3 regions of the Leifsonia sp. genome follow, and region 1 is predicted to be linked to each of the others. Evidence: predicted binding sites of a transcription regulator. Region 1 holds the regulator's gene; each other region holds the start of a gene.
What was found. The regulator LexA, encoded in region 1, represses DNA repair genes until DNA is damaged. The targets are predictions, from matches to a motif close to TCGAACANNTGTTCGA.
Positions count from the first base shown of each region.

Region 2: a site for LexA is predicted at 5,396-5,411, ahead of ACTHMF_RS03825 (DmpA family aminopeptidase). Genes of this name have one in related genera too.
Region 3: a site for LexA is predicted at 5,328-5,343, ahead of ACTHMF_RS05570 (DUF6504 family protein). Genes of this name have one in related genera too.

Region 1 is NZ_JBQCGZ010000100.1:4,702-15,131, reverse strand. Features, by position in the region: gene ACTHMF_RS11010 (histidinol-phosphate transaminase) at 1-529, opposite strand, end outside; gene ACTHMF_RS11005 (LysM peptidoglycan-binding domain-containing protein) at 667-1,080, opposite strand; gene lexA (transcriptional repressor LexA) at 1,316-1,990, shown strand; gene ACTHMF_RS10995 (metallopeptidase family protein) at 2,059-2,409, opposite strand; gene metE (5-methyltetrahydropteroyltriglutamate--homocysteine S-methyltransferase) at 2,463-4,814, opposite strand; gene ACTHMF_RS10985 (methylenetetrahydrofolate reductase) at 4,811-5,776, opposite strand; gene hflX (GTPase HflX) at 6,017-7,543, opposite strand; gene ACTHMF_RS10975 (class I SAM-dependent methyltransferase) at 7,608-8,219, shown strand; gene dapF (diaminopimelate epimerase) at 8,336-9,214, opposite strand; gene miaA (tRNA (adenosine(37)-N6)-dimethylallyltransferase MiaA) at 9,217-10,155, opposite strand; gene miaB (tRNA (N6-isopentenyl adenosine(37)-C2)-methylthiotransferase MiaB) at 10,152-10,430, opposite strand, start outside.
Region 2 is NZ_JBQCGZ010000037.1:532-10,115, forward strand. Features, by position in the region: gene ACTHMF_RS03810 (aspartate aminotransferase family protein) at 1-1,059, opposite strand, end outside; gene ACTHMF_RS03815 (CoA-acylating methylmalonate-semialdehyde dehydrogenase) at 1,079-2,563, opposite strand; gene ACTHMF_RS03820 (PucR family transcriptional regulator) at 2,674-4,281, shown strand; gene ACTHMF_RS03825 (DmpA family aminopeptidase) at 4,271-5,377, opposite strand; gene ACTHMF_RS03830 (APC family permease) at 5,524-7,056, shown strand; gene ACTHMF_RS03835 (TetR/AcrR family transcriptional regulator) at 7,053-7,673, shown strand; gene ACTHMF_RS03840 (NAD(P)/FAD-dependent oxidoreductase) at 7,721-9,133, opposite strand; gene ACTHMF_RS03845 (LacI family DNA-binding transcriptional regulator) at 9,301-9,584, shown strand, end outside.
Region 3 is NZ_JBQCGZ010000054.1:48,295-58,724, forward strand. Features, by position in the region: gene ACTHMF_RS05550 (error-prone DNA polymerase) at 1-1,456, opposite strand, end outside; gene ACTHMF_RS05555 (DNA polymerase Y family protein) at 1,595-3,145, opposite strand; gene ACTHMF_RS05560 (hypothetical protein) at 3,145-3,855, opposite strand; gene ACTHMF_RS05565 (DUF3097 domain-containing protein) at 4,111-4,950, opposite strand; gene ACTHMF_RS05570 (DUF6504 family protein) at 5,002-5,292, opposite strand; gene ACTHMF_RS05575 (hypothetical protein) at 5,705-5,908, shown strand; gene ACTHMF_RS05580 (hypothetical protein) at 6,153-6,377, shown strand; gene ACTHMF_RS05585 (DUF1707 domain-containing protein) at 6,556-7,026, shown strand; gene ACTHMF_RS05590 (VIT1/CCC1 transporter family protein) at 7,175-8,278, opposite strand; gene ACTHMF_RS05595 (helix-turn-helix transcriptional regulator) at 8,275-9,258, opposite strand; gene ACTHMF_RS05600 (cation diffusion facilitator family transporter) at 9,327-10,298, opposite strand; tRNA gene ACTHMF_RS05605 (tRNA-Leu) at 10,394-10,430, opposite strand, start outside.

The DNA of each region.
Region 1 (10,430 bases):
TGGTGGCGAGGGACAGCGGCGTGCCGGTCGGGTTGTTCGGCGAGCACAGGATCACGATGTCCGGGTCGAGCCGCGCGATCTGCTCGGCCGCCGTCTCGGGGCTGAGTTCGAACCCGGCGTCGCGGCGCGCGGCGATCCAGTCCGTCCCGGTGCCCGAGGCGAGCAGCGGGTACATGGAGTACGTGGGCGCGAAGCCGAGGAGGCTTCGGCCGGGGCCGCCGAACGCCTGCAGGATGTGCTGCAGGACCTCGTTGGATCCGTTGGCCGCCCAGATGTTCTCGGCGGTGAGCCCGTGGCCGAGGTAGCCGGCGAAGGCCGTCCGCAGCTCGGTGAACTCGCGGTCGGGGTACCGGTTGACCCCGCCGATCGCGGCGGCGACCCGCGCGACGATGTCGGCGGCGACGTCCTCGGGAACCGGATGCGTGTTCTCGTTCACGTTCAGCGCGACGGGGACGACCTTCTGCGGCGCACCGTACGGGGTGCGACCGCGCAGGTCGTCGCGGATCGGGAGATCGGAGAGAGAGGTCACCGTTCCATGGTAGTCAGCGCCGCCCCCGCGTTACGCCGCGCTCCCCCACCGGCTCGCGAGGGGCGAGTCGTCGTCGCTTCCGGACCGCGAAAGCGACAAGTACGTGCCCCTCGGCGCCTTCCGGCCGGGCAGCGCGCTCAGTGCGCGTACTGCGTCGGGATGGCGAGGTCCTGGCCGGGCGAGACCACCGCGGAGTCCAGGCCGTTGAGGGTGACGAGCGCGGCGATCACGTCGCGCGGGTCGGCGTTGGGGGCGATGCGCTCGGCGACGGTCCAGAGGGAGTCGCCGGACTCGACAGTGACGTGCTGGAAGGAGACGTGCGTGCGGTCGCCGGAGGCGGCGGCTCCGCCACCGTTGAGCGCGAAGACGAAGGCGCCGATGACGATCGGCAGGGCGACGAGCGCGGTGAGGACCGCGCGGCCGCGGCGGGTGAGGCGCAGCCGGACGCGTGCGCCGGACGGCTGGGCGGTGGTGCGGGCCGGAGCGGCATCCGCGGCGGAGAGAAACGCTGCGTCGATGACCGCCCCGTGGCTGAGCGCTGTGCTGCTCATGGTCGTGACCTCCTCAGGCCTCTTGCGAAGCTTTGTTCCGAATGTATCTTCGAATGTTCGAAACCGCAAGAGCGAGGCCGCGAAGGAATTCCGCATGAATTTCGAGACACACTCGAACACATGTTTGTTCTGCCGCTGCATCGTGGATACAGTTTCGATTGTCTGGGGTTCAGGTAACCAGGCACCACCGACATTCGGGTCCGCCGGGTGCGGCGACGGTCACGAAGGGACGAGCGTGTCGAACGAGAATCAGGCTCCGCGGGGCACCAGGAGGCGCAAGAACCTCAGCGAGAAGCAGCTCGCGATCCTCGACGTGATCCAGCGCTCGGTCAGCCAGCGCGGCTATCCGCCGAGCATGCGCGAGATCGGCGACGCCGTCGGCCTCTCCTCCCTGTCCTCCGTCACCCACCAGCTGAACCAGCTCGAGCTGAGCGGCTACCTGCGCCGCGACCCCAACCGCCCGCGCGCCCTCGAGATCCTGATCGACCTGCCGTCCGCCCCCACTCCGGACTTCGAGAACCAGACCCCGGTCGGCGACGCCGCGATGGTCCCTCTGGTCGGCCGCATCGCCGCCGGCGTGCCGATCACCGCCGAGCAGCAGGTGGACGAGGTCTTCCCGCTCCCCCGTCAGCTGGTCGGGAACGGCGAGCTGTTCATGCTCAAGGTGGTCGGCGAGTCGATGATCGACGCGGCCATCTGCGACGGCGACTGGGTGGTCGTCCGCGCGCAGAACACGGCCGAGAACGGGGACATCGTCGCCGCCATGCTCGACGAGGAGGCGACGGTCAAGGTGTTCCGCCAGCGCGACGGCCACACCTGGCTGCTGCCCCGCAACTCCAACTTCGAGCCCATCCTCGGCGACTACGCCCAGGTCCTCGGCAAAGTCGTGGCCGTCCTCCGCGCCGTCTAGCAGTCGAGTACGCAGGAAGTCCGGATCTGAATCGGTTCAGGTCCGGACTTTCTGCGTACTCGCCCGCGTCAGGCCCAGCCGAGGTCGTGGAGGCGGGCGTCGGTGAGGCCGAAGTAGTGGCCGATTTCATGGACGAGGGTGACGCGCACCCGGCCGCGCAGCTCCTCGACGGTGGAGCAGCTGGCCTCGAGGTTGTTGCGGAACAGCGTGATCCGGTCCGGCAGCTCGCCGAAGCCGTACACCCCGCGCCGCGTTAGCGGGTGCCCGCTGTACAGCCCGAACAGCCGCGGCCTCGCGCCCGCCGGCTGGTCCTGGATCAGGATGGCGACGTTCTCCAGCGGCCGGACCATGTCCTCCGGCAGCGCGTCGAACACCTCGCCCACCAGCGCCTCGAACTCGGCGTCCGTGATCCGCACCATGCGTCCATCCTGACGCACGGCGCGGATCACGGCACGCGTGGAACGCGCGGAGGTCAGACCTGCGCGCCCGCCGTCGCCCGCACGCCCCGCGTCGCCTCGACGATGTTGCGCAGCGACGCCACCGTCTCGTCGTAGCCGCGCGTCTTCAGGCCGCAGTCCGGGTTCACCCAGAGCTGACGGCCGGGGATCGCGCTGAGCGCCGTCTGCAGCAGCTCGGTCACCTCGGCGACCGACGGCACGCGCGGCGAGTGGATGTCGTACACGCCGGGGCCGATGCCGTGCTCGAAGCCCGAGCGCTGGATGTCATGCACGACCTCCATGCGGCTGCGCGCCGCCTCGATGCTCGTGACATCGGCGTCCAGGTTCCTGATCGCGTCGATCACGACGCCGAACTCCGAGTAACAGAGGTGGGTGTGGATCTGCGTGGCGTCCGCGACACCGGAGGTCGCGAGCCGGAACGAGCCGACCGACCACTCCAGGTACTCGGGCTGCGCCGCACGCTTGAGCGGCAGCAGCTCGCGCAGCGCCGGCTCGTCCACCTGGACGACGCGGATGCCCGCCGCCTCCAGGTCGGCGATCTCGTCGCGCAGCGCGAGCGCGACCTGCCGCGCGGTCTCGCCGAGCGGCTGGTCGTCGCGCACGAACGACCACGCGAGGATCGTGACCGGCCCGGTCAGCATCCCCTTGACCGGCTTCGCCGTGAGCGACTGCGTGTACGTCGACCAGTCCACCGTGATCGGCTTGGGCCGCGAGACGTCGCCCCACAGGATGGAGGGACGCGTGCAGCGGGACCCGTACGACTGCACCCAGCCGTTCTTCGTCACCGCGAAGCCGGCCAGGTTCTCGGCGAAGTACTGCACCATGGCGTTGCGCTCCGGCTCGCCGTGCACGATGACGTCGATCCCGATCTCCTCCTGGAGGTCGACGACCCGCTTGATCTCCGCCTGCATCCGGCCGAGGTACTCCGCCTCGCTCAGCGCGCCGGCGGCGAGCTGGGCCCGTGCCCGGCGGATGTCGGAGGTCTGCGGGAACGACCCGATCGTCGTCGTCGGCAGGAACGGCAGGCCGAGCGCCTGCTCCTGCGCCGCCAGCCGGTCCTCATAGTGGCCGCGGCGGAAGTCGGCGCGGGTGAGCGCGGCCTCGCGCTCGCGCACCGCCGGCACGCGCACGCCGGGCGCGCCCGCGCGGTCGGCCAGCGCCGCCGTCGCCGCGCTCAGCTCCGGCTGGATGGCCTCGTGGCCGTCGACCAGCCCGCGGGCGAGCGTCGCGACCTGGGCGACCTTCTGATCGGCGAAGGCGAGCCAGCTCACCAGCCGGGAATCGAGCTCCGGCTCGTCCTCGACGTCGTGCGGCACGTGCAGCAGGGACGTGGAGGTGGACACCGCGACGTCCGGGCTGAGCGACAGCAGCTCGGTGAGCGCGCCGAACGCGCCCTCCAGGTCGCCGCGCCAGATGTTGTGCCCGTCGATCACGCCGCCGACGATCGTCTTCCCGGCGAGCGCCTTCGCGGTCTCCGCGTCCAGCCCGCTCGGGATGCTGCCGCGCACCAGGTCGAGCGAGATGGCTTCCACCGGAGAGCCGGCGAGCACGGGGAGCGCGTCGTCCAGGCTGCCGTACGGCGCTGCCACGAACAGGCCGGGACGCTCGGCGGCGCCCCCCAGCTCCGCGTACGCGCGACGCGTGGCCGCCAGCACGGCGGCGCGCTCGTCCTCGATGCTCTCGCTCACCAGCGCGGGCTCGTCCAGCTGCACCCAGGGCGCGCCGGCGGCGGCGAGGCGGGCGAGCAGCTCCCGGTAGACCGGGAGCAGGTCGTCGAGCCGCGACAGCGGGCGGAAGGCCTCCGGCGCCTCGTCCGACGCCTTGCTGAGCAGCAGGAACGTGACGGGGCCGACGATGACCGGCCGCGTGACGAAGCCGGCCTCCCTCGCTTCCTCGAACTGGCGGACGATGCGGTCGGAGGCCAGGCGGAACCGGGTCTCCGGACCGATCTCCGGCACCAGGTAGTGGTAGTTGGAGTCGAACCACTTGGTCATCTCCAGCGGAGCGTTCTCGCCCTCGCCGCGCGCGATCGTGAAGTAGCCGGCGAGGTCGACGGAGCCGTCCGCGCCGACGAGGCCCGCGAAGCGGCTCGGCACGGCGCCGACCGCGACGGCGGCGTCGAGCACCTGGTCGTAGTAGCTGAAGGTCTCCGGGATGGCGGCGTCGTCGCGGCCGAGGCCGAGCACCGCGAGCCGCTCGCGGGTCGCCGCGCGCAGTGACGCCGCGGTCGCCTCCAGCTCGGCCTCGTCGATGCTCCCCGCCCAGAAGCTCTCGACGGCCTTCTTGAGCTCGCGGCGCCGCCCGATGCGCGGGTATCCGATGATCGTCCCGACCGGGAAGGCGGAGCGGGTGGTGGTGTCGGTCATGCTGGTTCGCTTTCGGTTGGGGTGGTGGAGGTGTCGGCGGCGACGGGCCCGATGCCCACGCGCTCGAGGACGGACAGCACGGCGGCGTGCTGGTTGAACGTGTAGAGGTGGAGGCCGGGGGCACCGCCGTCGAGCAGGCGCTGCGCGAGCCCAGCGGCCCAGGCGACGCCGATCTCGTGACGGCCCTCCTCCGTGGGCTCGACCTCCAGCTGGATGGCCAGGTCGCTCGGCAGGTCCTCGCCGCTGAGCTCCAGCATCCGGTTCAGGCGCGCGGGCGAGGTCACCGGCATGATGCCGGGCAGGATGGGGAACGTCACGCCCGCCTCCTTCGCGCGCTGGGCGAAGTGCAGGTAGTCCTCGGCGTGGAAGAACAGCTGTGTGATCCCGAGGTTCGCACCGGCCGCCTGCTTGGCGAGCAGAGCATCGATGTCCTGAGAGACCGAGCGCGACGCCGGGTGCCCGTTCGGGAACGCCGCGACGGCGATCTGCACGTGCTCGCGGTGTTCCAGCACCGTCCTGGCCGGCAGCCCGGGGACAGGGAGCTCGCCATAGGGGACGCGCTCGGCCTGCACCCGGTGGATGAGCTGGACGAGCTCGGCGGAGCTGCGGATGTCGCCCAGGCCTTCGTCCCCCGCCGCGAGCCCGGCGGGCGGGTCGCCGCGCACCGCGAGGAAGCGCCGGATCCCGGCGTCCAGGAACTCCCGGATCAGCCGGTTGGTCTCCTCGTGCGACGATCCGACGCACGTGAGGTGCGCCATCGGGCTCACGTCGGTGTTCTCGAGGATGTAGCGGAGCACGTCGAGGGAGGAACCGCGCGAGGATCCGTTCGCGCCGTAGGTCACCGAGATGAAGTCGGGACCGGCTGCGGCCAGACGGTCGATCGTCGCGGGCAGGGCGGCTGCGGCTCGCTCGGAGCGGGGCGGGTAGAGCTCGAACGAGAACCGCGCGGTGGTACAGCTCATGGCGTCCTCAGGTGGTCGATCAGCGGCACGGACTCCCGCCGTCCGGCCGGACGGCGGGGATTCAGTCAGCGGGTGCCGGGCTCGGCTGTCGCACCACGTCAGCGGTCGCCCGCTTCGCGTTGATACGGCACCCTAGCAACGCGGAAGGCCGGGCGGAAACCCCTCGTGTCATCTTCCGACACGTTGGGTCCGCCCGGCCTTCGTCCGGCGCCTGTTGCGGCGCGCTGCAGCGCGTGATCGCTACACGGCGAACGGCTCGAACGCCGCCTGGTACTCCGGCAGGATGCGCGCCTTCACGCGCGTCCCCTCCTCCACGTACGCCGTCTCCAGCACCCGTCCGCGCTCGTGCAGCGCGGAGATGAGGTCGCCGCGGTCGTACGGCACGACCAGCTCCACCTCGACGGACGGGTCCGGCAGCAGTCGCGCGATCGCCGCGAGCACCTCGTCGATGCCCTCGCCGGTGCGCGCGGACGCGAAGATCGCGCCCGGCTCCAGGCCGCGCAGCACCAGCCGGTCGTCCGCGGGGATCAGGTCGGCCTTGTTGAAGACCACGATCTCCGGGATGTCCCTGGCGCCGACCTCGCCGATCACGTCCCGCACGGTCGCGAGCTGCGACGCCGGGTCCGGGTGCGAGCCGTCGACGACGTGCAGGATCACGTCGCTGTCGGCCACCTCCTCCAGCGTCGAGCGGAACGCCTCGACGAGCTGGTGGGGCAGGTTGCGCACGAAGCCGACGGTGTCGGCCAGCGTGTAGAGCCGGCCGTCGGCCGTCACCGAGCGGCGCACCGTGGCGTCCAGCGTCGCGAACAGCGCGTTCTCGACCAGCACGCCGGCCTTCGTCACGCGGTTCAGCAGGCTGGACTTGCCGGCGTTGGTGTAGCCGGCGATCGCCACGGAGGGCACCGCGTTGCGGTTGCGGTTGGCGCGCTTGGCCTCGCGGGCGGGCTTGAACCCGGCGATCTGCTTGCGCAGCTTCGCCATCCGCGAGTGGATGCGGCGGCGGTCCAGCTCGATCTTCGTCTCACCGGGACCGCGCGAGCCCATTCCGGCTCCCGCGCCGCCGACCTGGCCACCGGCCTGCCGGGACATCGACTCGCCCCAGCCGCGCAGGCGAGGGAGCAGGTACTCCAGCTGCGCGAGCTCGACCTGCGCCTTGCCCTCACGGCTCTTGGCGTGCTGGCTGAAGATGTCCAGGATCACGGCCGTGCGGTCGATCACCTTGACCCGCACCACGTCCTCCAGCGCGCGGCGCTGGCTCGGGGCGAGCTCGGTGTCGGCGATCACGGTGTCGGCGCCGAGCGAGGCGACGATCCCCGCCAGCTCCTGCGCCTTCCCGCGGCCGAGGTACGTGCTCGGGTCGGGATGCGGACGGCGCTGCAGCAGCCCGTCCAGCACCGCGGCGCCGGCGGTCTCGGCGAGCGCCGCGAGCTCGCGCAGCGAGTTCTCGGCGTCCTGCAGGGAGCCCTGCGAGTAGACGCCGATCAGCACGACGTTCTCGAGCCGCAGCTGGCGGTACTCGACCTCGGTGACGTCCTCGAGCTCGGTCGAGAGGCCGGAGACGCGGCGCAGTGCCGCGCGCTCCTCCCTGTCGAACTGCTCGCCGTCGTGCAGGCCGCCGTCGGCGTCCTGCTCCTGCAGTGCCTGCGCCCGCCTGCCCTGCGTGTCCGCGCCGAACAGCGTCACCGCCGCCCGGCTGTCCTCGGTCGCCAGAACCCGCGCGACGACGTCGTCCGCGGTGTGTTCTTCGATGTTCGTTCGTTCGGTCATATATCGTCCCCGATCCGGGTCAACCCTAGTTTGTCTGTTCGTGTCTGTCCTGTACGGTCCTCTTATGGCTTCGGGAGATCACTACTTTTCCCCGGCGCCCGGGAGCGAACTGAATCTGCGGCCGTTCACCGCGCGCCTGGCGGGCCAGACGTACGAGCTGGTGACGGCCAACGGGATCTTCAGCCCCGAGCGCATCGATACGGGTACGCGAGTGCTCCTGGACCATGTGCCCTCCGCACCGCCCGGCGGTCAGTTCCTCGACCTCGGCTGCGGCTGGGGGCCGCTGGCTCTCACACTTGCTCTCGAATCCCCTCATGCGACCGTCTGGGCGGTCGACGTCAACACCCGAGCCCTGGATGTGGTGCGCAGGAACGCGCAGAAGCTCGGTCTCGACAATATCAACGCGGTGGCGCCGGAGGATGTTCCCGACGACGTCGCCTTCACGACGATCTGGTCGAATCCGCCCATCCGCGTCGGCAAGAACGAGCTGCACGCCATCCTGGAGCGCTGGCTGCCGCGGCTCGAGCCGGGTTCGGACGCGTGGCTCGTCGTGCAGCGGAACCTCGGCAGCGACTCGCTGCACCGCTGGATGGAGGCGACCTTCCCCGAGCTCACGACGACCCGCGCCGCGATCTCGAAGGGCTTCCGGGTGCTGCGCGCCCGTCGCGCCTCCTGACGACTCCCCGTCTTCGCTTCCGCAACTCCCCCGCCATCGCGTCCGGAGTTGTGCACGCTCGCGCACGGCGTGTTGCGTGAAGAACTCCGGAACGGATGGCGTGGTAGCGCTGCCGGTCAGGCGAGTTCGAGCGTGCCGGTGTAGACGAGCTCGGCGGGACCGGAGAGGGCGACGTGCTCGCCGTCCTCGGTCGGGAACATCCGCACGCCGACCGTGCCGCCCGGCACGTCGACGCGCCACTGGTCGGGCGCACCGGCGCCGGCCCAGTAGCGCACAGCGAGCGCCGCCGCGGCCGCACCCGTGCCGCAGGAGAGCGTCTCGCCGCTGCCGCGCTCGTGCACGCGCATCCGGATCCGGCCGATGCCGTCCTTCACGAGCGGCTCGTGCGGCACCACGAACTCGACGTTTGCACCGTGCTCCGGGGTCGGTTCGACGTGCGGGATGTAGCTGAGGTCCGCCGCCTCCAGCTCGGACTCGTCCGCCACAGCGACGACGACGTGCGGGTTGCCCATGTCGATGCCGAGGCCGGGACGCGCGACCGGCAGCTCCTTGGCGCGCACCAGGGGCTCGCCGCCGTCGAGCCGCCACCGGCCGAGGTCGACCTGGAACCCGGTGAGGTTGCGCTGCACATCGCGGACGCCGGAGCGCGTGCCGATCGGGAGGGTGTCGCCGTCGGCGAGCTGGACGAGCCCGGTCTCCAGCAGGAAGCGCACGTACACGCGGATGCCGTTGCCGCACATCTCCGCCGGCGAGCCGTCGGCGTTGTAGTAGTCCATGAACCACTCGGCGGCCTCGTCCTCCGCCAGCGCCTCCGCGCCCTCCGAGAGGTGCGTGGAGCGGACCGCGCGGATGACGCCGTCTGCGCCGACGCCGAAGTGCCGGTCGCAGATCTCGGCGATCTGGGCGGCGCTCAGCGGGTGCTGTCCGTCCGGGTCCGCGTACAGCACGAAGTCGTTCCCGGTCCCCTGACCCTTGGTGAAGTGGAGCGTCGCCATGCTCACAGCCTATCGAGCGCCGCGGCGACGAGGTCCGCGCGGTCGTAGTCGAGCCAGTGGATGCCGGGGTAGCGCTTGAACCAGCTGACCTGGCGGCGCGCGTAGCGGCGGGTGAGCTGCTGGGTCTGCGCGATCGCCTCCGCGCGGCCGAGCTCGCCGCGCAGCTCGCCGAGCGCCTGCGCGTAGCCGATGGCGCGGCTCGCGGTGACGCCGCGCTCCAGCCCGAGCGTCCGCAGCCGCTCGACCTCGTCGAGCAGGCCGTCCCGCCACATCCGCTCGACGCGCTCGTCGAGCCGGCGCACGAGCTGCTCGCGGGGCGCGGCGAGGCCGATCAGCGTCAGCGGTCGCCACGGCTGCGGCTCGTCGGGCAGGGCGCCGCTGACCGGCTCCCCGGTGATCTCCGCGACCTCGAGCGCCCGCACGATGCGCCTGCCGTTCGTCGAGCCGATGCGCCGCGCCGACTCCGGATCAACCTCGCGCAGGCGGCGGTAGAGCATCCCCGGCCCGACCGCGGCCAGCTCCGCCTCCAGGCGCGCCCGCACCGCGGGATCGGTGCCGGGGAACCGGAAGTCGAACACGACGCTCGAGACGTACAGGCCGGAGCCGCCGACCAGAATCGGCGTGGCGCCGCGTCCGCGGATCCCGTCCACGATCCGGCGCGCCTCCGGCTGGTACCAGGCGACGGTCGCCTCGTCGGTGACGTCGAGCACGTCGAAGAGGTGGTGCGGAATGCCGCGCCACTCGGACGGCGGCAGCTTCGCGGTGCCGATGTCCATGCCCCGGTAGAGCTGCATGGCGTCGGCGTTGACGATCTCCGCCTCGCCGCCGCGCCGCCGGATCGCCTCCGCCAGCCCGAGCGACAGCTCGGTCTTGCCCGTGCCGGTGGACCCGACGATCGCGACGATCCCGGGGCCGTCGGCGGGCGGCTCCTCCGCGGTCAGCGCTGCCCGTCCGTCGGGTCGTAGATCGGCATCGTCCCGACGCCGGGCGAGGTGAGCGGTTCGCGCGTGCGCAGGGTCGGCAGCCCGAGCGAGACGCGGCCGCCCTCCGCGGCCTGTCCCGACCCGTGCGCGGGGACCGCGCAGGACTCGGCCTCGGCCCGGTCCCAGGCGTCGCCGGCGCTCGTCCGGCGGACCACCAGGGGCGAGCCGTCGGAGTCGGCGATCAGGTAGTGCGGCGCGGCCTGGGTGATGCGGACCGTCACGATGTCGCCGGG
Region 2 (9,584 bases), on a different contig from region 1:
GCCGTCGCGCTCGAACACCTCGAACGTCGCCACACCGGCCGCGCAGGCGAGCGGGTGCCCGGAGTAGGTCAGGCCGCCCTGGAACGACACGTCGTCGAAGAACGAGGCGATTTCGTCCGAGATGACGACCCCGCCGAGCGGGACGTATCCCGAGTTCACCCCCTTGGCGAAGGTGATCAGGTCGGGCACGACATCGAACGCGTCCACGGCGAACCACTCGCCGAACCGGCCGAAGCCGACCATCACCTCGTCGGCGATGTAGACGATCCCGTAGCGGTCGCACAGCTCGCGCACGCCGGCCAGGTAGCCGGGCGGCGGGACGAGCACGCCGTTCGTCCCGACCACCGTCTCGATGATGATCGCGGCGACGGTGGACGCGCCCTCCAGCACGATGACGTTCTCGAGGTGCTCGAGGGCGCGCTGCGTCTCCTCCTCCTGGGTGGTCGAGTGGAACGCGGATCGGTACGGGTACGGACCGAAGAAGTGCGCGACGGACGGGTCGCTCGGCTCGTTCGCCCAGCGCCGCGGGTCGCCGGTGAGCGAGATGGCCGTCGCGGTGCCGCCGTGGTACGAGCGGTACATCGAGAGCACCTTGCGGCGCCCCGTGACGCGGCGGGCCAGGCGCACGGCGTACTCGTTCGCGTCGGCGCCGCCGTTGGTGAAGAACACCTTGTTCAGGCTTCCCGGCGCGACGTTCGCGATCCGGCGCGCGAGCTCGCCGCGCACGTCGTTCGCCATCGACGGCTGGATGGTCGCCAGCCGGCCGGCCTGCTGCTGGATGGCGGCGACCAGGTCCGGGTGCTGATGGCCGAGGTTCAGGTTCACCAGCTGCGAGCTGAAGTCGAGGTAGGCGTTGCCCTGGTAATCCCAGAACGTGGAGCCCTCGCCCGCCGCGACGGGCAGCGGGTCGATCAGGGCCTGCGCGCTCCAGGAGTGGAAGACGTGGCTGCGGTCGTCGCTGCGCACCTGGGTCTCGGCGTCCGCGTCGCCGAAGGCGTGCTCGTTTCCTCTGCGGTCGGTGAAGCCCGTGCGGGCGGTGGCGCCGATGGTGTCGGTCATGCTGTCCTCCGTGTGCTGCTCAGGAGTTGCCGGGGAAGGCGAGCTCGATCTTCGAGTGCTGCGGTTCGGGCCAGCGCGTGGTGACGACCTTGCTCCGCGTGTAGAAGTGGAAGGACTCCGGTCCGTAGATGTGGGAGTCCCCGAAGAGGGAATTCTTCCAGCCTCCGAACGAGTACGCACCGATCGGCACGGGGATCGGCACGTTGATCCCGACCATCCCCACCTCGATCTCGAACTCGAACCGGCGCGCCGCCCCGCCGTCGCGCGTGAAGATCGCGACGCCGTTGCCGTACGGGTTGCCGTTGACCAGCGCGATCGCCTCGTCGAACGTGTCGACGCGGACGACGGAGAGCACCGGCCCGAAGATCTCGTCGTCGTAGACCTTCGTGCCAGGCTTCACGTTGTCGACCAGGCTGACGCCGACGAAGAAGCCGTCGCCGTCGAAGTCGCGCTTCGTGCCGTCGACCACGACGGTCGCGCCCTGCGCCTCCGCCTCGGCGACGTACGAGGCGACCTTGTCGCGGTGCTCGCGCGTGATCAGCGGCCCCATCTCGCTGGCCGGGTCGGTGCCCGGACCGATGGCGAGCGATCCGAGCCTGCGCTCGATGGCGGGCACGAGCCGGTCGCCGACGTCGCCGACGGCGACGAGCACGCTGACCGCCATGCAGCGCTCGCCCGCGGAGCCGTAGGCGGCGGAGACGGCGGCGTCCGCCGCGGCCTCGATGTCGGCGTCCTCTAGCACGACCATGTGGTTCTTCGCCCCGCCGAGGGCCTGGACGCGCTTGCCGTTGGCGCTCGCGCGCTGGTAGATCGAGCGGGCGATCGGGGTGGACCCGACGAACGAGACCGCGGCGACGTCGGGGGAGTCGAGCAGCGTGTCCACCGCCTCCTTGTCGCCGTGGACGACGTTGAGGACGCCGTCGGGCAGCCCGGCCTCGCGGAACAGCTTCGCCAGGAACACCGACGCGGACGGGTCCTTCTCGCTCGGCTTCAGCACGACGGTGTTGCCGCACGCGATCGCGCTGGCGACCATCCACAGCGGCACCATCACCGGGAAGTTGAACGGGGTGATGCAGGCGACGACGCCGACCGGCTGCTTGACGCTGTGCACGTCGATCCCCGTGGAGACCTGCTCGCTGTACTCGCCCTTGAGCTTGTCGATCAGGCCGGACGCGAACTCGACGTTCTCCAGGCCACGGCCGATCTCGCCGGCGGCATCGGAGAGCACCTTGCCGTGCTCGCTGGTGACGATCGCGGCGAGCTCGTCGCGGCGCTCGGTGAGCAGGTGACGCAGCCGGAACAGCACATCGGCGCGCTTGGTCAGGCTGGTCGCCCGCCACTGCGGCAGCGCGGCCTTCGCCGCCGCGATGGCGGCCTGGACCTCGGCGGAGCTGCCGAGCACGACGTCGTGCTGACGCGCGCCCGTCGCCGGGTCGAAGACGGGGCCGAGGCGCGCCGGCTCGCCGGTCTCCTCGCCGTTCACGAAGTGGCGGATCAGGGCCACGGGACCTCCTGGGTGGTGTCGGCCGGACGGATTGCCCGGCTCGGGAAGTAGGCTTGCATCCCAATGATCACAGAGCGGAGGTCGAGGTCGGGATGCCAGATCGTCGGAGCTTGAGCGCGGACAACACACATCGTCCGGAGCCGCAGCCCGCGCTGCTGCCGACCGTGCGCGACGTGCTGCGGATGGACGCGGTCGCGGGCGCACTGCCGGAGGTGGTCGCGGGGGAGGACGGCCTGGACGCGCGCGTGCGCTGGGTGCACGTCGCCGAGATCGTCGACGCCGCGCGTCTGGTCGCCGGCGGCGAACTGCTGCTGGCGACCGGCGTCGGCTGGCCGTCCGACGACGCCGCGCTGCGCGCGCTCGGGCGACGGCTGGTCGAGGCGGGCATCGCCGGGCTGGTGCTGGAGCTGAGCGAGCGGATGCCGTCGGCGCCGGACGCGCTCGCCGCGGAGTTCCGCGCCGCCGGCCTCCCGCTCGCCGTGCTGCACAGGGAGGCCAGGTTCGTCGCGATCACCGAGGCGGTGCACGCCAGGATCATCGACGAGCAGATGGTCGCGCTGCGGGCGAGGGACGAGCTCCACGCGCTGTTCACCGAGCTGAGCCTGCGCGGCAGCCCCGCCGACTTCATCGTCGCGCAGGCCGCCCGCGTGCTCGGCTGCCCGGTGGTGCTGGAGGACACCGGCCACCAGGTGATCGCCGCGGAGAACCTCGGTGACGGCGACGCGGAGCTCGTGGACTGGGAGCAGCGGTCGCGCCGCGCGCACCGTGGGGCGGGCGAGGCCGGCTGGACCATCACGCCCGTCGAGGCCAGGGGCATGCGCTGGGGCTACCTCGTCGCCCTGCCCGGCGCCGCGCATCCCGCCGGCCGCTCGACGGTGCTGGAGCAGGCGGCGGTCGCGCTCGCGCTCAGCCGGCTGGCCGACCGCGACGACGACGAGTGGACACGGCGCAGCCACGACGCGCTGCTCGGCGCGCTGCTCGGCCGCCGCTTCGCCGGCGAGGGCGGCCTGACCGCCCGGTTCGCCGCGGCCGGCTTCCCGGTGACGGACCGGGTGCTCACCGGCATCGCCGTGCGCCCGCGCCCGGGCACCGCCGAGGCGGGGAACGTGCCAGGCGCCACCGCGGCCGGGCGCGCGGTCGACGCGGTGCGCGCCGCCGGAGCGCAGGCGGTCGCGGCCGGGCACCCGGCCGTGCCGGGGCTGCTCGTCGTCGCCGTCTCCTCGCGCGGCGACCGGGAGCCGTCGGATGCGCTGCTCGCGGCGCTCGCCGGGCCCGATTCCGCCGCGGTCGGCGTCGGATCCGCCGCGCACGGCATCCCGGGGCTGCTCGCCTCCATCGAGGAGGCGGTCGAGCTGGCGGCGCGGGCGACGCCCGGCCGCGGCCGCGGGCCCGTCGTCCAGCGCGCGGAGCGCCGGCCGCTGCTGCGCCTGGTGACCGCCTTCGGCAGCGACCCGCGGATGCTCGAGCACGCGGAGACGATGCTGCGACCGCTGATCGACCACGACCTGGCCACCGACGGGGATCTGATCGAGGTGCTCCGGGCGTACCTCGCCCATCCCGGCAACCGCACGAAGGCCGCCGCGGCGAGCCACCTCTCGCGCTCGGTGTTCTACCAGCGGATCGCGCTCATCGAGGACCTGCTGGGCTTCGACCTCGACGACGGCGAGACGATCGGTGCGCTGCACGCCGCCGTGCTCGCGCGCCCGGTCAGGCGCTGAACGCGGCCGATACCTCCTCGTGCGGTAGGGCGTAGCTGCGGTGGCCGTCCCTGCCCTCCACGTCGCGCGCGGCCACCAGGGCGTTGGCGACCGCCTCCTCCACCGCCTCGACCGTCGCCGCGTACAACGGATCCACCCGCCCCCACGGCAGTGCCAGCACCGCGTCCGGCGCGGCGTCGGGTCCGGTCGGCATCCGGGACGTGAACGCGCCGGCGTTGGCCGTGGAGAACGCGAGGAAGATGTCGCCGGAGAAATGACTGCCCGTCGTGCCGGTGCGGGCGAGGCCGAGCGGGACGCGCCGGGCGACGGCGGCGAGCTGGCCGGGCAGAAGGGGGGCGTCGGTTCCGACGACGGCGATCACGCTCCCCGCCCCGGGAACGGCCGCTGCTCGCTCGCCGTCGCGCTCGAACCAGTCCGTGGTCTCCATCGGATTCGGTGCGGAGGAGCGACGGCCGAGCGGGACGCCGGCGAGGCGCAGTTCGGCGCGGGAGCCGAAGTTGGCCTGCAGCAGAACGCCGACCGTGTACCGTTCGTCGCCGATCGTCACCAGCCGGGAGGCGGAGCCCGTGCCGCCCTTGAAGCCGTAGCAGTTCATGCCCGTCCCCCCGCCGACGGAGCCCTCTGCGACCCGGCCGGCGGTCGCCGCATCGATCGCTGCGCCGGCGTCGGAGGAGGAGACGTGCCCTCCGTTGATGTCGTTCAAGTAGCCGTCCCAGGTCTCGCCGACCACGGGCAGCTGCCACTGGACCGCCAGCTCGGGACGCTCGCGCACGATCCAGTCGATGACGCCGCGATGGACGCTGCCGACCGCGTGGGAGTTGGTCAGCAGCACCGGGAGGGACAGCGACCCGCTCTCGTCGATCCAGCTGCGTCCGGTGAGCTCCCCGTTGCCGTTGAGCGAGAACGTCGCGGCCGCGCACGGGATGCCGACACCGGCGCGGCCCCGAGGCAGGACCGCGGTGACTCCGGTCTGCACGGCGCCGGAGGAACGTGTCACGAAGCCGACCTCGACGCCGGGCACATCGGTGATGGCGTTACGGACGCCGGGGGTTCCATCGAAGGGGACGCCGAGGTCGCGGGCGCGGACGTGATTCATGCGCACAGCATAGCCGAACTGAACACATGTTCAATTCTTTGCCGATAAGCCAATAGAAGCATTGACTTAAGCGACCTGAGTCTGTTGAATGCCTGTTCAATACCCACCTTCAACACCGGCAATGACGCCGGTTCGAGAGGAGCATCATGTCGCAGCACGACGACAGCAGCGCGGCGGTCTCCGCGGAGGCCGACCGGGCGAAAGCGGGAGAGGCCGGGCAACCGGGTGCGGGGCGGCTCGGCGCCGGCCGCCTGGGAATCTGGGGCATCGTCTTCTTCGTCATCTCCGCCGCCGCGCCACTCACGGTGGTGGTGAGCGCTGGACCGACGAGCTTGCGGATGGGTGGGATCGGTGCGCCGGGGGCGATGCTCACCTGCGGGCTCGTGCTGATCCTGTTCGCCATGGGCTTCACGGCGATGTCGCGCTACGTCACGAACACCGGCGCGTTCTACGCCTATGCGGCGCGCGGGCTGGGCAAGCCGGCAGGAATCGGCACGGCACTGGTCACCGTCTTCGCCTACGGCTTCCTCTGCGTGTGCTTCTACGGCTTCGTCGGGTTCTTCGCCCAGTCCACGTTCGCCGCTCTCCTCCACATCGACCTGCCTTGGGGCGTCTACTCGGTCGTCGCGGCGCTCGTGGTTGCGCTGCTGGGCTACCGCAGGATCGACGTCGGGGCCAAGGTGCTCGGCGTGCTGCTGACCCTGGAGGTGGCGATCCTGCTGGTGCTGGCGGTCGCGGTGCTCGCACAGGGCGGCCCTGAGCCGGTGTCGTTCGCCTCCTTCGACCCGGGCAACGTGTTCTTCGCCGCGGGCGCGGGAAGCCTCTTCGTGGTCGGCTTCGGCGCCTACCTGGGCTTCGAGGGCACTGCGATCTACGCGGAGGAGGCGAAGCGTCCCGAGCGCACGGTCCCGGTCGCGACGTACATCGCGGTGGCCTTCCTCGCCCTCTTCTACGCGTTCACGTTCTGGGTGCTCACCGTTGCGTTCGGTGTCGACGGCGTGCTGAGCCTCGCGCGCGGCGACGCGTTCCAGGACATGGTGTTCACGGCCGGCGGGCAGTTCCTGGGGGAGTGGGCCACGGTCGCCATGCAGGTGCTGATCGTCACGAGCTTCTTCGCCTGCCTGCTGGCGTTCCACAACGCCTGCGCGCGCTACCTGTACTCGCTGGGACGCGAAGGGCTGCTGCCCCGGGCGCTCGGCCGCACGCACCGGAACACGCAGTCCCCGTACGTCGCCAGCCTGGTGCTGTCCGCGGTCTGTCTGGTCGCCGTGCTCGTGTGCGTCGTCGCAGGGGCAGATCCGTTCCTCGGGCTCGCCATCTGGGCCTATGCCACGGGTGTGGCGGGTCTGGTGTTCGCGCAGGGGGTGGCAGCGGTCTCGGTCGTCGGCTTCTTCGCCAGGGACCGCCGTGGACACTCGGTGTGGCGCGTGATCGTGGCACCGGCGCTCGGAGCCCTCGGCCTTATCGTCGGCTTCATCCTGATCGCGACGAACTTCGAGATCGTGACGGGGATGGAAGGGCCGGTGAACGCCGTTCTGCTGCTGCCGACTCCGATTCTCTTCGTCGGCGGCATCGTCGGCGGTCTCGCTCTGAAGCGTGCGAAGCCCGCCCGCTACGCTGCGCTCACTACGATGGCAACGGGCGCGCCGGCAGCCGGCGGCGGGACGGGAGAGCGGTGACGGCAGCACGCCAGCGGCGGCGCGATGAACTCGTCTCGGCGACGCGGCGAGTCGCGCGGGAGCGCGGCGTCGCTGCAACGAACGTGCGCGCCGTCGCTGCAGAGGCGGATGTCAGCGCGGGAGCCGTGCTGTACTACTTCAAGAGCTTCGACGAGCTGATGTTCGCGGCCGTCGAAGGCGTGGTGGAGGAGTTCTACGAACGCCGCGCCGCGATCGTCGAGGGCGTCGCGGATCCGCGCGAGCGCGTCGTCGCCCTGATCGAGGCCGGTGTCCCCGACACCATCAGCGACGACCTGCGAATCGTCTACGAGAGCATCCCCCTGCTGCGCGAGCGGCCGCAGTACAAGCCGCTGCATCGTTCGATCGTTGAACGTCAGGTCATGCTCTACCGGTCGACCATCGAGCTCGGCGCGGGGCTCGGCGTCTTCCGCCTGGCCTCGGACGCCGGGACGATCGCTCGCAATCTGGTCGCGCTCGAGGACGCGTACGACCTCTACCCGCTGATCGGAGTGGAGTTGGACCGGGCGCGCACCCGCCGCAACGTGCTCTCCTATGCCGAACTCGCCCTGGGCTGCACCTTCGGGCCGCCGGACGGGCCTTCCGAAGCGCCTCGCTGACGGTGCAGTCGCCCCTCGCCGTCACGCGACGGGCTCCCGACACCTGCTCACGAGTCGAAGCCGAGCCCGACCGCGTCGAGCGTCCGCAGGAACAGGTTGCGTCGGCCCTCGTGGTGATCGGCGCGGTCGAGCGACCAGCGGGTCAGGGCGATGCCGAGCGCGGCGGCCGGCTCCGGAGGGAACGGCAGCGGCCTGCTCTTCACCAACGCGAGCTCGGTGCGCTCGGTGCTGCGCCCGTCCAGGAGGTCGAGCATCACGCGCGCGCCGAAGTGCGTCGCCGCGACTCCGAGGCCGGTGTAGCCGGTGGCGTAGGCGACCGTCCCGCCGCGGGCGGTGCCGAAGAACGCGCAGAACCGGCTGCACGTGTCGATCGCGCCGGCCCAGCGGTGCGTGAACGTCAGCCCCTCCAGCTGCGGGAACGTCGTGAAGAAGTGCGAGGCCAGCCGGCGGAACGTCTCCGGCCGGTCCTCGTAGCGCTCCCTGACCCGGCCGCCGTAGTGGTAGACCGCGTCGTAGCCGCCGAACAGGATGCGGTTGTCGCGCGTCAGCCGGTAGTAGTGGAACTGGTTTGCGGAGTCGCCGAGCCCCTGCCGGCCCGACCAGCCGATGGCGGCGAGCTGCTGGGCCGAGAGCGGCTCGGTCATCAGCACGTAGTCGTAGACGGGGACCGTGGCGAGCCGGTTGCGCTTGAGCAGACTCGGGAACACGTTCGTGGCGAGCGCGGTGCGCCGGGAGCGCACGACGCCCTGCGGCGTGTACAGCGTCGTCCCCTCGCCGATCCCCTCCACGGGGCTGTGCTCGAAGATCTCCACGCCGGCCGCCTCGCACGCGCGGGCCAGCGCCCTGGCGAGCTTCGCCGGGTGGACGAGGGCGGAATCCCTGGTGCGGAGCAGCCCGCCGAGGTAGCTGGGGGAGTGCACCTCGGCCTGCCCGGCTGCAGCGTTGAGGAAGCGGGCGTCCTCGCCGGCCTCGGCGGCGGCCTCGCGCAGCCACGGCACCTGGTGCGGCTCGGTCGCCAGGTCGATCGCGCCGTTGCGCTCGAACTCGGCGTCCATCCCGAGCTCGGCGATGGTGGCCCCGATCTCGTCGAGGTTCGCCATGCCGAGCTCCTGCAGCCGGTCGAACTCCTCGGGGAAGCGGCTGCGGCCGTTCTCGTCGCCGTGCGTGAGGCTCGCCTCGCAGAAGCCGCCGTTGCGGCCGGAGGCGGCCCAGCCGATGCGCCTGCCCTCCAGCAGCACCACGCGCGCGCCGGGGTTCTCGCGCGCGGCGAGCAGCGCCGTCCAGAGCCCCGAGTAGCCGCCGCCGACCACCGCGAGGTCGCAGCTGATGTCGCCGGTCAGACGCGGGTAGGGATCGCCCGGGGCGTCCTCGATCCAGTACACGCCCTGCCGGGTCGGGGCGAGCGCGTGCGCGACGACGGATGCGTCGGGACGGCGGCGTTCGAACACGGTGGATGCCACGGCGAGCCTCCCAGGTTTTCTCTCTCCGGTCATTCTGCCGGACGGGCGCGCGCGTGTCCGTCGCGAATCCGGCGGGGGACCGGGCAGACCGTCCGGCGGTCGCGGCGTCTCCTGAACCGCTTCAGCTGCAGGTACCCTGGTGCCGGACGACCGGGAAGGAGGACGCCGTGGCGCCGGACGCACGCGTGACGATCGGCGGTCTCGCCGACCGCCTCGGCCTGTCCAAGGCGTCGGTGTCCTACGCGCTCAATGGGCAGCCGGGCGTCAGCGCGGAGACCAGGCAGCGCGTGCTCGCGCTCGCCGAGGAGCTGGGCTGGCACCCGAGCTCCAGCGCGCGTGCCCTCTCCCGCGCCCGCTCCGACGCCATCGGGATCGTGCTGCGCAGGGACCCGGGCCTGCTCGGCGCGGAGCCGTACTACATGAGTCTGCTCGCCGGCGTGGAGACCGAGCT
Region 3 (10,430 bases), on a different contig from region 1:
TGGGCCGGTAGGTGATCACGTTGGCGACCTGGGCGGCGTTGTGCCTGCCGTACCTGCGGTAGACGTACTGGATGACCTCCTCGCGCCGGTCGGAGTCGAAGTCGACGTCGATGTCCGGCTCCTCCTCGCGCATGCTGGAGAGGAAGCGCTCGAACGGCAGGTCGTACTTGATGGAGTCGACCGCCGTGATCCCGAGCAGGTAGCAGACGGCCGAGTTCGCGGCAGAGCCGCGCCCCTGGCAGAGGATGCCCTGGCTGCGGGCGTACTGGACGATGTCGTGGACGATGAGGAAGTAGCCGGGGAAGTCCTTCGCCTCGATCACGTCGAGCTCGCGCTGGATGCGCTCGCGCTTGGCCGGGGTGCTCTCCAGGTCCGGGTAGCGCTCCGCCGCCCCGCGCCAGGTGAGCTCGCGCAGCCAGCTCATCGGCGTGTGCCCCTCCGGCACCTCCTGCTTCGGCAGCCGGGGCCGGGCGCTGCGCAGCCGGAAGGAGAGGTCGTCCGCGACCTCGACGGTGCGCTCGACCGCTCCCGGGTAACGCGCGAACCGCACCGCCATCTCCCGTCCGCTGCGCAGGTGGGCGGCAGCGGAGGCGGGAAGCCAGCCGTCCATCTCGTCCAGGCTGCGCCTGGCACGCACCGCGGAGACGGCCGTCGCCAGTGGGTACTGCGCCGGCGAGGCGTAGTGGACGTTGTTGGTCGCCACCGCCGGCAGCCCGAGCCGCCCCGCGATCCGGCTGAGGATGTCGTTGTCCGTCGTGTCGCGCGGGTTGCCCTGGTCGATCAGCTCGACGAGCACGTTGTCGCGCCCGAACAGCTCGGCGAGCCTGGCCACCTCGCGCTCGGCCGCCCGCTCGCCGCCGTCCGCGAGCGCCAGCCGAACGTCGCCCTTGCGGCAGCCGGTGAGCACCATCCACTCGCCGCCGGACTGCTCGGAGAGCTGCTCGATGCTGTAGACGGGGCGGCCCTTCTCCTCGCCGGCCAGCTGCCCGGCGGTGATCGCCGCCGCGAGCCGGTGGTAGCCGGACTGCTGCCTGGCCAGCAGTACGAGATGGCTGCCCTCCGGGTCGGCCTCGCCGGTCTGCGGCCGGCTGAGGCTGAGCGACAGCTCCGCCCCGTACACCGTCTTCACCCGGTCGTACGCCTCGGCCGCCTCGGCGAGGTGCACGGCGCCGTAGAAGCCGTCGTGGTCCGTGATCGCCAGCCCGTGCAGCCGCAGCCTGGTCGCCTCCTCCAGCAGCTCCTCCGGAGAGCTGGCGCCGTCGAGGAAGCTGAAGCTGCTGTGCGCGTGCAGCTCGGCGTAGCCGACATGACCCGTCTCCGGCTCGTCCGGCATCGGCTGCGGGACGTACTTCTGGCGCTTGCGCGAGGACGGGCGCTCCGGCTGCTCGCCGGTGCGGCGCCCGGAGAGCCGCCGCTCGAACTCGGCCCACGGGATCGGCGGATTGTTCCAGCCCATCAGCGCGCCCCCCGCCTGGTGTCGGGACGGTTGGAAGGGGAGGAGGAGCGCCGCGACACGCCGGTCGGATGCGGAAAGGGGAGGAGTTCCGGGCCGGAACGGGCGCGAAGTCCTCCCATCCCGGCCGGCGCGAGGCGCTCAGTCATAGCGCGCCTCGGCGAACCAGGCCGTGCCGGTGAGGGCGAGCAGCCACGCCGTCCCATCCGCGTCGACCAGCTGGAAGCGGTGCATCGCGCGGGCGAGGGAGGCGTCCCACCAGCGCTCGCGCACCGGCCAGGGGCCCGCCCACGAGTCGACGGGTTTGGCGTCCCGTGCGGCGCCCGTCGCCGAGAACGCGGCGATCGGCGCGGTCACCTCGCCGCGGTCGGTCACCTCCACCGTCTCGCCGGACGGGCTCAGCACCGCGACCGGCCGCGGCACCTCGAACACCGTGGACGGCGCGGGCGCCGGCAGCGAGCCCGGCCACGGCCGGTCGGCGCTCGGCACGCCGACCGGCCGGTCGCCCCACGGCACCAGCACCTGCCGGTCGGCGAGCGCGCGGCCGCCGCCGATCGTCGCGGTGAGCACGGCGTCGTGGCCGATCATGCTCTGCACGCGCGTGAGGCCGTGGTGGATGCGCTCGTCCGCCCCTCCGCCCCACAGCCCGTCCTCGTGGTGGCCGATGTCGTCCACCGCCTCCGGGGCGAGCGCGACCCGGGCGATCGGGGAGGCGAGGCCGCTGTCGGTGGGCCCGGAGCCCTGCAGCTGCCAGCGCACCCTGTCCACGACGTCCGCCGCGGAGAACAGCCGCGGGTGCAGCCAGGTGCGCTCGCTCGTGCGCCCGGACTCGTCGGTGACCTCCACCCGCAGCGCCGTGCAGACCAGGCCGGCCTTGGTGAGCCCGGCCGTGAACTGCTCGGCGGTGCCGCGGACGGCGAAGGTCACCTGGTCGACGCGGTCGAGCGGCGGCTCGAACTCGATCGCCCGGTCCAGCTGCTTCGGCGGGGTGCGCGGCACCACGCCTGCGCTGTCCATGCCGCTGGCCAGGTCGTGGGCGTGCTCGCCACGCTCGCCGAAGCGCTCGCGCACGTCCACCCTGTCGAGTGCGGCCAGGTCGCCGAGGGTGTGCAGGCCGAGCCTGCGCAGCAGCGGGGTGAGGTCGGTGAGCCCCAGCTGGGCGATCGGCCGCGGCGCGAGGAAGCCGGGGGAGCCGCCGGGAGGGATGATGCGCACGCGCTCCCCGCCCGTGGAGCGTGCGGCCTGCTCCGCGGCGTACGGCCCGTCGGCGACGCCGATGCGCGCCTCGGTCAGCGACAGCCCGTCCAGGCAGCGCAGCAGCTCGGCGGCGGCCTGCTCCTCTCCGCCGTAGTAGCGCGCCGGCCCGCGCGCCCGCAGGACGCAGGTGCCGGGCCGGACCGGCTGCACGCCGGGCGCGATCTGCTCGATCGCCGTCAGCACCGGGTCGAACGCCCGCTCGTCGAGCACCGGGTCGTACGGCACGACCTCCAGCTGCGGGCAGCGCGCCTGCGCCTCGCGCATCCGCAGCCCGCGCTTCACCCCGTCCGCCCGCGCCGCGGCGGAGCAGGCGAAGACGACCCCCTTCTCCACGAGCGCGAGCGGGACGTCCTCCGGCAGCTCGAGGTGCTGCCGGGCGGCGATCACCGGCCAGTCCGGGCACCAGAGCACGATCGCGCGGGTGACCTCGCGCATCAGCCGACCCCCTGGATCGGACCCACCGCCTCCAGCCGGGTGGGGCCGGACGCGCGGAAGCTCTCGTCCACCGCGGGCAGCCACAGCTCGGCGCGGCGCCGGGGGCCGGAGCCGCCGCGCGGCGCGGACTCCACGGTCACCCGCCGCGCGGAGAGGTAGCCGGTGCCGGAGCCGAGCCCGTCCCAGCCGCTGCGGGCCACCCGCAGCGTCGCCTCCACCTGCGGCCAGGCGCCGGCGACGACGAGCGTCGACTCGCGCTGGCGCAGTCGCGCGCTCAGCCGGGCCACGTCGCCGTCCGTCGCGCGGGCCGGGGGAGCGAGGACCACGACGCTGAGCACGTCGACCACGGCGGCGGTGACCGTCAGCCACTGGTCGCCGGGATGCGGGACCAGCACCAGCCGCTCCAGGTCGATGCCGAACCGGCCCGCCGCCTCCGCCCCGAAGTCCGGCATGCCGACGACCCCGCACCAGGCGCCCGCGGCGCTCGGGCCGGCGAGCATCGCCATCAGCAGCGTGGTGGAGCCGAGCACCGAGTAGGCGGCCCCGGCCTTGAGCGCTCCGCCGGGCAGCAGCGGCCCCAGTGCGGGGTGGGTCTGCAGCGACCGGCTCTCCAGCTTGGTCGCCTGCATCTGGCGGATGCGGGTCTGCAGCTCGTGCACCTGCGCCCGGTCGACGACCGGGTCTGCGGTGTGGAGGGCTGCCAGGGACATATCCCTATTTTCGAACACATGTTCGAACTTGGCAAATGCATTTTCGCTGTGCGCGACCCTGCCACGCACCCCCGACATGTGCGCCACAACCTCGCAAACACGCCGCCCCGGACCCTACATTTGTGCCAAATGTTGGGGTTCGCAGGGGCTGGAGGCCACATTTGTGCCAAATGTGGCAGGCGGCGGGGCTGAAGCCGACATTGTGCGAAATGTGGCAGACGGCGGGGGCTGGAGCCGTGCCGGTGCGGAAGGGCGCTAGGCGTCGGGCGCGGTGACGAAGTCGATAAGCTGCTCTACCCGGCCGAGCAGCTCTGGCTCCAGGTCGGAGTACGTGCTCACGCGCCCGAGGATCAGCTTCCACGCCCGCGCGATGTCCGCCTGCGACGCGTGCGGGAGGCCGAGCGCCTCGCAGATCCCGTGCTTCCACTCGATCGAGCGCGGGATGCTCGGCCACGCCTTCAGGCCCACCCTGGCCGGCTTCACCGCCTGCCAGATATCGATGTACGGGTGGCCGACCACCAGCACGTGGGCGCCGTACGGGCCGCGCGCGACCCGCTCGGCGATCCGGCTCTCCTTGGAGCCGGGGACGAGGTGGTCGACCAGGACGCCGATCCGGCGGCCGCGGCCGGGAGCGAACTCCTTCACGATCGCGTCCAGGTCGTCGACGCCCTCGAGGTACTCGACGACGACGCCCTCCACGCGCAGGTCGTCGCCCCACACCCGCTCCACGAGCTCGGCGTCGTGCCTGCCCTCCACGAAGATGCGGCTGGCGCGCGCCACCCTGGCCGGCGCGTCGCCGACCGCGAACGAGCCGGACGCGGTGCGCGTCCTGCCCTGCTGCCCGGCCTTCGGCACGACGAGGCGCACGGGCGCGCCGTCGATGAGGAAGCCGGAGGAGAGCGGGAAGACGCGCTTCTTGCCGAAGTAGTCCTCCAGCTCGACGGTCTGCGCCTCCAGGCGCGTGATCGCCCCGCAGAAGCCGGTCGCCGCCTCCTCGACCACGAGGTCGCGCACGGCCTCCACCTCGGGCACGGGCTTCCGGCCGGCGCTCCGCCAGTCCGTCGCGAGCACATCGGTTCCGTAGCGGTCGTCCATCACCCTGTGGAGGCTAGGCGAACGCGGCCCGCGGGTGGGGGAGGCGCTCCGTCAGTCGAAGACCCGCACCAGCCGCCAGGTGCGCTCGCCCGGGTCGTGCCGCACGTCGAACACGTGCGCGTCTCCGCTGTCGCTCGTGCCCTGGAACCGCCAGCCGCCGATCTCCCTCGGCAGGCTGCCGACCCCGTACCGGTGCTCGCCGAACGGCCGCCACCACGTGCAGATCTCCGCCCACACCGTCGGGGTGTCGGTGACCCGGTAGCGGGTCGCGCGCCAGACGAGCCGGGTGGGGACGCCGTCGTCGGTCGTCCACACCGCGACGGACTCGTCGATGTCGGTCATGGGACGCCTCCTCCCTCCGTGCCGAGCCGGTGGGCTCGAACATATGTTCGAAGAGAAGTGTAAGCCTCCCGGCCGACGGTGTCATGTCGCAGGGCATCGGTGACGTTCTGCATCCAGGGCGTCGGCACGATGTGGACGGACTGGCTTGGCGGGCACGCGAAGTTCAGTTCGTGTGTGGTGCCCCAACTGGTCGGCGCGTTGCAAGCCGGTGTCGGTGCCACAGCACTCGCTGCCATCATCGCCGCTGCGGTGAGTTGGGGGTTGGCGCGGTGACCGCTATCGTGCCAGCGTTGATGCAATACCGCGTGTGGTCGATTCAGGCCTGCGCTGCGAACGGGACCGGCGTCGAGCTGGCGTTTGCAGGCTTCGTCTGCTGTGCGCAATAGTGCCACCGATCAGAACGGAGACGCTCATGAAAACGCTCGAGAGGCTCGTCCTCGTCGGAATCGGCATCCTCGTCGGCGCTGCTGCCACGCTGATCATCATCGCCCTGCCGATGCTCATGAACCAGACGAGCGCAGCGATGGGCTACGTGACCACCGCCTCCATCATCGCCGTGGTCGGGCTGGCAGCCGCACTAATTCTCGGCGTCGTCAAACGAACTCGACCACTGTGATACCGATGCCGTCCGCCTGCGTTTCCGCTATTCGTAGAACGATTTCCGGCAGATGCACGTGCCGCGCAATACGATGAGACGGCGCCGCGCGGACATCGTCGGGCCACTGCGAGATGACGAGACGGACGTGGGAATCGATGGGTTCATCGACTGAGTCCCATGTAAGATCTGGTATTGTACCGTGAAATCCGGGCGCTGTCGCCCCGCTTTGAATATCCCATACGTCGGACCGGGCTGATCTACGATGTCACATGCTGAAGGACCGAAGTCACCGCTCTACTACCTTGTCGAGGACTTCTTCGTATCGTTGCTCGTCGGCGCCGCTATGGCCGCCATTCTGGTAATGCTCGGCGCTACGATGCAGGCGATTCTCGCGACCGCGCTCGGAGCGCCGGGGGTCTACTTCCTCGGGCAAAGATACCGGCGGCTGCGGGCCCGCAAGCACACCGCTGCACGCATCACGCACTGACCTCATCACCGCGCCGGCTATCACGTAGACCAACACGGAGGGGTGCGAGCCCAGGCTCGCACCCCTCCTTCATGTCCGCCGCGGAGCCAGTGGTTCCTCTGCGTAGCCGGAACGGTCGCCGATCTGCCGGGACAGGACACCTCCCGGCCGACGGAGCGCACCTGCCATACTGAGCGCCATGACTGACTTCAGCGATCCGTCCGGGGCGTCGCTGCGCCTGAGCGACGATGAGCGCGAGCGCGCGGTCGGCGCGCTGCAGGCCCACGCTGCGCAGGGCAGGCTCACCGACGCCGAGCTCGCGTCCCGCAGCTCTGCGGCGCGCGCCGCGGTCACCAGAGGCGACCTCGCGCCGCTGTTCTCCGACCTGCCGGGGCCGCTGGAGCTGGACGGGGGAGCGCCGGCGACCGGCTCCGTGCGCCGGCCGATGGCGGCCCAGCAGAGCGCCGCCGGGTACGCCGACGAGGACGCCTCCCGTCGTCGCCCGGAGCGCTGGGGCTACGTCGTGGTCTCGATCGTCCCGTTCGTCGCACTCATCCTGTTCTTCGTCACCGGGATGGCGTGGGGCTACCAGTACAGCTGGCTCTGGTTCCTGCTCATCCCGATCGTCGGGGCCATCGCGTACGGCGCCGACGGCGGCCGCCGCCGCTGACGCCCCGCGCCGCCGACTCCACGGTCCTCTCCTGTCGCATACGGAGGACTTTCCGACGCGGAGCGACCGCCACCGCCTCCCTTTCCGGCAGACACGCAGTGTGGGGACGGCGGCATCCTCCTTTCCGCAGCCCGGACCGACGGGGACCTCAGCCGAGAGTGGCGCCGAAGATCAGGCCCAGGATGTAGGTGGCGGCGGCAGCGCCGTAGCCGATGCCGAGCTGGCGCAGCGCGCGCTTGAGCGGCGACGCGCCGGAGAGCAGGCCGACGACGGCGCCCGTGCCGAGCAGCACCAGGCCGACCAGCACCGCGGAGACGATCACCGCGAGCGTCCCGGTCAGCCCGAACAGGTACGGGAGGATCGGGATGAGCGCGCCGGAGGCGAAGAAGCAGAAGCTCGAGACGGCCGCGCTCCAGCCGTTGCCGACGGCCTCGTGCTCGTCCACGTCGCTCGGCACCGCCGGGACCGGCGAGGTGTAGGCGCCGAGCGTCGACAGCACCTCGTGCGCGTGGCTCTGCGCCTCCTCCGGCGCCATCCCGCGGGCGCGGTAGACGAGGGTCAGCTCGTTCGCGTCGACGTCGAGGTGCGGCAGAGCGGAGGCGGTCGCCGGGTTGGGGCTGGATGCTTCGAGCAGCTCGCGCTGCGAGCGGACGGAGACGTACTCGCCCGCACCCATCGACAGTGCTCCCGCCAGCAGGCCGGAGATGCCGGTCAGCAGCACGACGTGCGTCGGGACGCCGCTCGCGCTGACGCCGAGCACCAGGGCCAGGTTGCTCACCAGGCCGTCGTTCGCGCCGAAGACTGCCGCGCGGAAGGTCCCGGAGAGGCGCTGCCGTCCCCGGGCGGCCAGGGCGCGCACGACCTCCTCGTGCACCTGCTCGTCGGCCGCCATCCGCGGCGTCGCGTCGGCGTCGGCGGCGTAGGGGGAGCGCGCCTCCGCGCGCTGGGCCAGCGCGAGCACGAACACCGAGCCGAAGCGGCGCGCGAGGAAGCCGAGCATCCTGGTGCGGATGTCGCCGCGCAGCGGGCGTCCGACATTTTCGCCGAGCAGGGTCAGCCAGTGCTGCTCGTGCCGGCGCTCCGCCTCGGCGAGCGCGAGCAGGATCTCGCGCTCCTCGCCGTCCCTGCGCCCGGCGAGGTCGCGGTAGACGGCGGCCTCGGCTCGTTCGTCGGCGAGGTACCGCCGCCAGCGCTTGATGTCGGCGGCGGACGGTGCGGGTGAGGGTGCTGCTGCTGGTGCGTCGGGGCTCATCGATCAGCTAGCTTAGGCGACCGTCCGGTGCCGGCGGCCGTGGCGAACCGCTCGCCCCACTCGGCAGCGACGCGGACGACCTCCTCCGGGCCCTCGATGCGGAACGGCGCGCCGAGCGCGGCGAGGCCGAACAGCGCCCACTCCGGCGTGTCCGCCGTCATCCGCACGCGGGTCACGCCAGCGCTGACCGCCTCCGCCGTCGCCCAGCGGCCGACCGTCTCCTGCACGTGCGCGAGCGGAGCATCCACCTCGGCCACGACGAGAAGGGGATCGGCGGCTCCCGCGAGCCCGTCGCGCACGAACGCGGCGGCGTCCTCCGCGGGCAGCGTGCGCGGCCGGAACCGGGCGCCGGTGGGTCGCGGGTCGCTCAGCCGGTCCAGCCGGAAGCTGCGCCAGTCGAAGCGGGTGAGGTCGTAGGCCACCAGATACCAGCGCCTGCCGAGGGAGACCAGCCGGTGCGGCTCGACCGTCCGCTCCGTCTCCGCTCCGTCCTTGGCCGTGTAGGAGAAGCGCAGGCGCTCCTCGTCGCGGCAGGCCTGCGCCACCGCGGTCAGGGTGGCGGCGTCCGCGACCGGCCCCGGCCGCAGCGCGGACGCGAGCGTCGCGACGCGCAACGCGTCCACCCGGCGGCGTAGCCGCGGCGGCATCACCTGGACCACCTTGGCCAGCGCGCGGACCGACGCCTCCTCGACGCCGGAGATGCCGCTCTGCGCCGCGGTGCGCAGGCCGACGGCCAGAGCGACGGCCTCCTCGTCGTCCACCACGAGCGGAGGCAGGGACGCGCCGGCCGCGAGCTGGTAGCCGCCGGCGACGCCCCGCGTCGCGTCCACCGGGTAGCCGAGGTCGCGCAGCCGGTCGACGTCCCTGCGCAGCGTGCGCGGCGACACGCCGAGCCGCTCTGCGAGCTCCTGGCCAGGCCAGTAGCGGTGGGTCTGGAGCAGGGAGAGCAGCTGGAGCGTGCGGGATCCGGTGCTGGCCATGCGCCCAGTCTGGCGCAGCTACCGGCCGGAAAGTGACCGCATGAGGAACCGCCTCCCCCGCGCCGCCGTCAGCGACCGTCCTCCGGAACCCGCAGCGCCGGCTGGCCGCGCCGGGAGAGGGTGAGCACCGCCTCGGCGATGTGCTCGTTGCGCTCGAGCTCCTGCTCGACCGCGTACAGGTCGTCCGCGACGTCCGACTCCCTGTCGTCCCCGACCAGGTCGACCGCGGCGACCAGGAAGACGCGCTCCGGGCCCACGTACTCCAGGTGCAGATAGCTGACCGAGTTCACCTCGGGATGCCGCAGCAGCATCCCGAGCACGGCCTGCGTGACCCGCTCCGGCGCCTCCTCGCCGAGCAGGAAGCGCCGGTTCCTGTCGATCAGCACGAACGCGACGACCGCGAGCAGCGCGCCGACCAGGATGGAGCCGAGCGCGTCGAACAGCGCGTTGCCGGTCAGCTCGTGCAGCAGCACGCCGAGGAAGGCGATCAGCAGGCCGATGAGGGCCGCGGCGTCCTCCGCGAACACCGCACGCAGGGTCGGGTTGGAGGTGCTGAGCACGTGCTCGACGGTGCTCGTGCCGCGCTCGTCCGCGAGCGCGTGCGCCTGCCGGTACGACTGCAGGAACGAGACGCCCTCGAAGACGAAGGCGACGGCGAGCACGATGTAGTTGATCAGATAGTCGGTCTCCGGCTCGTCGGCCCCCAGCTGCGACACGCCGTGCATGATCGAGACGACGGCGCCGGCGGTGAACAGGCCGACCGCGGCGAACAGCGACCACACGTACGCCTCGCGGCCGTAGCCGCCGGGATGCGCGCGGTCCCGCGGCCGGGCCGCGACCCGCTCGGCCTGCAGCAGGAACAGCTCGTTGCCGGCATCCGCCCAGGAGTGAGCGGCCTCCGCGACCATCGACGCCGACCCGGTGAGGAAGCCGGCGACGCTCTTGGCGATCGCGACGAGCACGTTCGCGCCCAGGGCGAGGAGCACGGTGAGGAGGCTGGAGCTCTGGCGGCTGGACGTCTCGCTGCTGGCCGGCGACATGGCGCAACACTAGTACCGGGCGGGCGGATGCTGAACCGCATGGGAACGGCCGAACGACGAAGGGCCCCGACCATGAGATCGGGGCCCTTCCGCGGTGTCCGAGGGGGGACTTGAACCCCCACGCCCTATACG